Regions from separate parts of the Micromonospora sp. CNZ285 genome, predicted to be linked through region 2. Evidence: riboswitches for the same ligand, from Rfam matches in the RefSeq annotation. Region 2 holds a riboswitch; the other holds the start of a gene.
What was found. A riboswitch is a leader RNA that binds a small molecule or an ion and turns the genes downstream of it on or off. The one in region 2 is predicted to bind cyclic di-AMP.

Region 1: it holds a riboswitch for cyclic di-AMP, as region 2 does, so the genes downstream of both, CLT75_RS02005 (C39 family peptidase) here and CLT75_RS08700 (LysM peptidoglycan-binding domain-containing protein) in region 2, are expected to answer to the same signal.

The regions. Positions count from the first base shown of each region.
Region 1 covers NZ_SPQD01000001.1:419,246-422,422, reverse strand. Annotated here, with positions in the region: gene CLT75_RS02010 (alpha/beta fold hydrolase) at 13-759, opposite strand; gene CLT75_RS02005 (C39 family peptidase) at 1,031-1,885, opposite strand; cyclic di-AMP (ydaO/yuaA leader) riboswitch at 2,077-2,219, opposite strand; gene CLT75_RS02000 (hypothetical protein) at 2,528-3,177, opposite strand, start outside.
Region 2 covers NZ_SPQD01000001.1:1,883,186-1,886,362, reverse strand. Annotated here, with positions in the region: gene CLT75_RS08710 (winged helix-turn-helix transcriptional regulator) at 1-12, opposite strand, end outside; gene CLT75_RS08705 (LLM class flavin-dependent oxidoreductase) at 59-1,621, opposite strand; cyclic di-AMP (ydaO/yuaA leader) riboswitch at 1,793-1,938, shown strand; gene CLT75_RS08700 (LysM peptidoglycan-binding domain-containing protein) at 1,937-2,581, shown strand; gene CLT75_RS08695 (YbaB/EbfC family nucleoid-associated protein) at 2,767-3,177, shown strand, end outside.

The sequences.
Region 1 (3,177 bases), 1.5 Mb from region 2:
GGCTCACCCCGCTCAGAGGTACGGGTCGAGCAGGGCGAGCACCGCCTCCGGATCCTCCACGTGCGCGTTGTGGCCCAGCCCGGGCAGCGTCGCCACCGGCACGCCCAGTTCCTTGAGCTGCGCGTCGGTCACCATCGGGTCCAGCTCGCCCCGGGCCAGCAGCACCGGCACATCGGTGGCGGCCAGCAGCGCCGGCAGCCGTGGCTCCCCCACCGCGAACGCGGCCGGGTCCATGGCGAGCCGCCAGCGGCCGTCCTCCCGCCGCAGTCCCGCCTCCACCACCGGATGGTCCGGGGCGAACAGCCCGGCGAGCCCGGACACGCGCAGGTAGCGCCGGGCGGCCTCGTCCCGGGTGGCGAACCAGGTGACCGGCCGGCCGGCCAGCTCCGCCGACTTCGCCAGTTCGGCCGGGGACCAGACCGCCTTGATGCCGAGCCCCACCACCGCGTCGACCGGAAGCCCGCGCTGCCGGGCCGCGAGCGCCAGCGCCACCACCCCGCCGAGCGAGTGCCCGAGCAGCACCAGCCGGTCGTCGGGGCCGAGCCGGACCGGGCCGAGCCCGTCGACGACGCGCTGGGCCAGAGCCTCGAACGAGTAGCCGTCGAGCGGCGGCGACCAGCCGTGACCGGCGAGGTCGGGGGCGAGCCAGCGGCCGGGCCAGCGGCGCTCCAGCAGCGGCGCCCAGGGCAGCCACACCTCGCCGGTGGCACCCATGCCGTGCAGGAGAATCAGGTGCCGCGTCCCCGTCGCATCGCCCATTGGCGCAGTCTGCCACCGCCCGCCCCGGACACGCGAGACCGAACCCGCCGACCCGCCCCCCGCCCCGCCCTCACCGTCGATCTTGGAGTTGTGGCACCTTCCATACCGGGCGAGCCGGGCATACTGGGCGCCACAAGTCCAAGATCGGCGCGCCAGGGCCGGGTGAGGGCCGCGCCAGGCCGGGCGGGGCGAGGGCGGGGCGGGGACGGGGCGGGGACGGGGAAGGCCGGCCCCCCGGGGTGGGGTGCCGGCCTTCGGGTGTGCGGGACGGTCAGGCGGAGTAGCCGCGGCTGGCGATCCAGTGCGCCAGGTCGATCGTGGTGACCCAGTACGACGGCAGCGACGGGTCGGCCGAGTCGGCGATCCGCACGGTCCGGCCGTCGTCCTTGTAGCCGACCACCGCGACGTAGTGGCCGCCCGGGAACGAGTGCCAGCCGCCGTTGGTGTCGGTGGCGGTACCGGCGACGTTCGCGACGACCCCGCGGCCGTTGCTGATCGCCTCGACCACGTCGGCCTGGAGACGGTCCATCTGGGCCGGGGTGGCCGAGCCGGGAATCATGCGGGTCCGGTACGGGTTGCCCTTGACCTGCTGGTTGAGCACACGGGTGGTGTCCTCGGCCGAGTTGGTGCCCATCTCGGTGGTGCCGAGAGGACCGGCGAGCGCGTCCTGGCTGCGCTCGATGCCGGCGGCGCTGAGCGCGTTGCGCACGGCGGCCGGGCCGCAGTAGAAGTAGTTGATCTGCGCCTGGTAGTCGTAGTCGAGCGACTTGCTCGACGGCGGCTTCGGCTTGGCCTTGGGCGTGGTGTCCGGGTCGGCAGCGGCCTTCGCGGACGGGGAGGCGCTCGGCGACGCGCTGGGCGAGGCGGAGGCGCTGGACGACGCCTGCGGCACGGCGATGCGGGCCTCGCTGCGGCTGGCGGGCTGCTCGCCGAGGCGGGCGGCGCCGAGGTCGGCGACCGCGGCGGTGTTCTCCTGGACCGGGGCGTCGTCACCGGCGGTGGCGACGGTTCCGGCGCCGGCGGCCAGCACGAGCGCGGCGGCCGATCCGGCGATGATCTGGTACGGGCGTTCGGTGACGATCCGTCGCAGCTGACGCTTCAGGTGGTGCTTCACGAAATCCTCCACGGGGCGTGAGCGGCACACGCCGGCCCGGCACGCGGAGGAACTCACACGTGCTGGCGGGGCCGGGTGGCCGGGGGATCGGGAACGCCCGTGATGCCGGGCGCCCAGGGGGCGGTTGCCGGTCGCGCGTCAGGCGCGCGCGGTCACCGCTTCGCCGTGGAGGCGGGGGACGATCGAGGGGTGGGCACGAGGGGTACTCCTTCCGTGGCCGCCGACCGGGTTAGCTGACGGATTCGGGCGGGAAGTACGCCCTACCGCGGGCCGTGGGCTCGCGGATTCACCCCGATGGTGCTCATGGGTCCCCGGTTCGTGGAACACGATTAGGCGGGTCGGTGCGGCGTCGCCGTCGGCGATCGATTACCGCATCGGACGCGCCGACACTACCGGTGGGTATGTCCCCTGCCAAGCGCTCCCACCTGCGTAAACGTGATCCGCGGTAACGGATTTCGGAACACCCGGTTACTGACTTCGCTCAATGGGACAAGCAGTTTCGACGGCGCCCGGCGGCGGAAAGCGGACAGACGGCGAGCACCCGGCCGGCAATCGCGGTACTCGATGACCCGTTTTGCGCCCGGCGCCCGTTTCGGCGGCCCGGGTGACCGGGCTCACCACGGTCCGGGTAACGATTCGGTCGAGACGGCCGTCTCAGCCGACCCGTGCCGGGCGCCAGCGGGCGTTACGGACCGTCGCGGGCACCGGCACGGCGCTCGCCGTCGCGCTCCGGTACTCCGGGGCGGGCCGCAGCGCGGCAGTGGCGGCGTAGGCCTCGGCGGCGAGCGTCCGGGCGGCCTCGGCGGCCAGTTCCGCGCCCCGCCAGGCCGACCGCTCCCGCGCGGCGGCGCTCTCCCATCCGGCCCGGCGCCCGTCCCGGACGGTGCGGGCCAGCACGATCTCCTGCTCGGCGGGGTGCCGGCGCGGATCCCACCCGTTGCGGCGGGCCAGCACGTCGGCGAGCTGACGGGCGGTCAGGTCGCCCCGCCAGTGCGCCGTCATGGCGGCGTGGTGCAGCCAGCGCTCCCGGGCCGCGTACTCGGCGGGGGTACGCGGCGTGCGCGGGGCGGGCAGCGCGGCGGCGCCGGCGAGGCGGCGGGCGGCGGCGTCCGCCTCGTCGTACGCGGTCCAGGCCCGGTCCGCCTCGTCCTGCGCGGCCAGCCACCGCTCCCGGCGACGACGGGCCGTCTGGGCGGCCCCGGCGGCGGCCACCGCGACCTCCTCGGCGTACCGGATCAGGTCGTCGCGGCGGACGGCGTCGGCGTCGGCCGGTTCGGGGGCGGCCTCCGGCGCGGGGTCGCGTT
Region 2 (3,177 bases):
GAGGTCCGTCATGGCGTCGACGGTACCCCCTGGCTTAGGAAAGCAAAAGTCAGCTACCTCACAGCTGGCCGGGGAAGAATCCGTGCCGGGCCAGCGGCTCGACGATCTGGTGCTCCTCGTACGACAGGTGCGACAGCAGCGTGTCGGTGAGCAGGTCCACCGCCTCCTGGAGTCCGGTGAAGTCGCCGGGCCGGCGGACCAGCTCCACGAGCGCCCGGTCGACGCTCTCCACCACGCCGTGGATCACCACGTGCTCCTCCTCCAGGCGGTCCAGCACGGCCGCCAGCCCGGCCTCGGAGCGGCGCAGGTGCGGGAAGATCGAGGCGTCCTCCAGCCCGTGGTGCTGGGTGACCATCGTGCAGTACGCCGCGCAGTACGCCCCGAGCGTCCAGTTGTTCTGCCGCATGGTCATCTCGTTCAGCGCGGCCCGCGCCCGGCCCGGCGAGACACTGCCCTGCTTGACCTGTTCCAGCAGGTCGCGCACCTGGGCCAGTTCCTGGCGCAGGTGGTCGTGCACGTCCACCAGGTGCTGCCCGGCGGCCTGTCCCCGGGCCGGGTAGACGTGCCCGGCCGGCGGCGGCGGGGCGCTCGGGCGGGTGGACTCGTCCCAGGGGCGGCGCGCGCTGAGGCGTACCCCCGGGTCGGGGGTGGGGGTGACGCCGAGCGTGCTCGGGCCGCCGGCGGCGGCCTGCGCGTCGGTGGCCGTGCGGGTTCCGCCGGCGGGCGTGGCGCGTTCGGCGGCGACCAGCTCCCGCACGGCGGGCGCGACCTCCTGGCCGAAGATCTGGATCGCGCGCGGCTCGTCGCTGCCGAGGATGAACGTGGTGATGCCGTGCTCCAGCGTGAGCCCGGCCAGCTCCTCCACCCACTGCTCCGGCGGCCCGGCCAGGAAGCCGGCCGACGAGCGGGCGAACGTGCCGGTCACGTTGAGCATGCGGCGGATCGCGGCCGGGTCGCGCCCGGCGGCCCGGGCGCCCTCGTCGACGAGCGCGTTCAGGGCGGGCAGCTCGTCGGGGCCCTTCGGCAGGTACGACAGGGAGGGCAGCCAGCCGTCCGCCGCGCGGCCGACCAGGCGCAGCATGCGCGGCTTGTACGCGCCGACCCAGATGCCGACCGGATGCGCGGGCGCCGGACCGCGCTTGGCGCCGACCACCCGGTAGTGCTCGCCGTCGACGCGGATCATGCCGCGGCGGTCGGTGTCCCAGACCTCGCGGATCACCCGGATCGCCTCGTCGAGGGCCTCAACGGCGGCGCCGGGGGACAGGCGTCGCCCGCCCGCCGCCTCGATCGCGTCCCAGAACGCGCCCGCGCCGAGCCCCAGCTCGACCCGGCCGCCGGTGAGCAGGTCCAGGCTGGCGACGCTGCGGGCCAGCACCACCGGCTGGCGCAACGGCAGGTTGAGGACGTTTCCGGCCAGGCGGATACGTTCGGTCGCGGCGGCCACGTAGGACATCAGCGTCCAGGTGTCCAGGAAGCCCGGCTGGTAGGGATGGTCCTGGAACGTGACCAGGTCCAGCCCGACCTGCTCGCACAGCCGGGCCAGCGCCACCACCTGGTCGGGCTGCCCGGCGGCGGGGGTGATGAAGCCGCCGAAGGTCAGCTCGTGTCCGTGATCGGTCATCCGTCAAGCCCTCCCGTGATCTTGCCTGGCCCTGCCACCGTAGCGCCGCCGCCGGTCGCCCGGCCGGGTGAAGAGCGTCACAAGAAGTGGACGATCGTCGCAAAACGCTCCTAGCGTCGGTTCCGTTCGCAGACGCGGACACCGCGGGCCGGAAACGCCAAATCCCGCCGCCGGCCCCGGTAACCGAACCTCGTGCGGGAGCGGGGGAACCACACGTTCCACGGTGCATCGTCACCTCGGGGTGAAGCCGCCACCGGCGGCCGGGCTCCTCGGCCCGAACCCGACAGCTCACCTCGTCGGCGTGGAGGAATCCACATGGCAACTGAATACTCAGCCCGAAGCCGCCGCACCGCTCTCGGAGCGGTCCTGGCCGGCGCCGCCGTCGGCGCCGCGACCCTGTTCGGCCCGGCCGCTCCGGCCAGCGCGGGCGTCAACTGGGACGCGGTCGCGCGCTGCGAGTCCGGCGGCAACTGGAAGATCAACACCGGTAACGGCTACTACGGCGGGCTCCAGTTCTCCCGCGCCACCTGGAACGGCTACGGCGGCCAGAAGTACGCCGCGCGCGCCGACCTGGCCAGCCGGTCCGAGCAGATCGCCGTCGCGGAGAAGGTGCTGCGCGGCCAGGGCATCGGCGCCTGGCCGGTCTGCGGCAAGAAGGGCGGCTCGGCGAGCGCGGCGACCCGGTCCGAGCGGGCCACCACGAAGGCGGCACCGAGGAAGGCGGCGCCGAAGCGGGCCGCCGCGACGAAGGCCGCGCCGGAACGCGCCACGACGAAGGCGGCGCCGCGGCCGTCGTCCGGCGCCGGGACGTACGTGGTCCGGCGCGGGGACACGCTGTCGGAGATCGCCGTGGCGCAGCGCGTCGACGGCGGCTGGCGTGCCCTGCACGAGCGCAACCGCGCCGTGGTCGGCGCCGACCCGGGCCTGATCTTCCCCGGTCAGCAGCTTCGCCTGCGCTGACCTCGTCCGAGCGCCCGGCCGGTTCGCCCCGGCCGGGCGCTCGTCCGTCCGCGACACGCCGCGTGGCCGGTGTCCGGCCTGCTCGCGGCGCCGGGACGCGACCCGGACCGGGCGGTGACGGCGATTCGTCGGAGCCGGTTGCTAGGGTCACGCATGCTCGGCTAAGACGTGAAGAAAGCGCGGATATGACCAACGACCCGTTCTCGGCGGCCGCGAGCATCGACGAGCTGCTGACCCGCACGCAGCAGGCGCTCACCGCGATGCGCTCCCGGGCCTCGGCGCACGCCGACGGCGAGCCGGGCGATCTGCTGCTCGCCGAGGGCACGGCAGCCGGCGGCCGGGTCCGCGCGGTCGCCGTCCAGGGTGGCCGGCTCGATTCCGTGACGATCGACCCGGAGCTGGCCGGCGAGCCCCTCGACGTCCTCTGCGGACACCTCGTGACCGCCGCCAACGCCGCGTTGTCCGAGCTGGACGACCGGGTCAGCGCGTCGGCGCGCGCCGACGCCGACGCGCTCGCCGCCCGGCTCGGCAGCATGGGCGACCAGGCCGAGCTGTTCGGCCGCGCGATGCACGAGGCGGCCGCCCGGATCCACCGC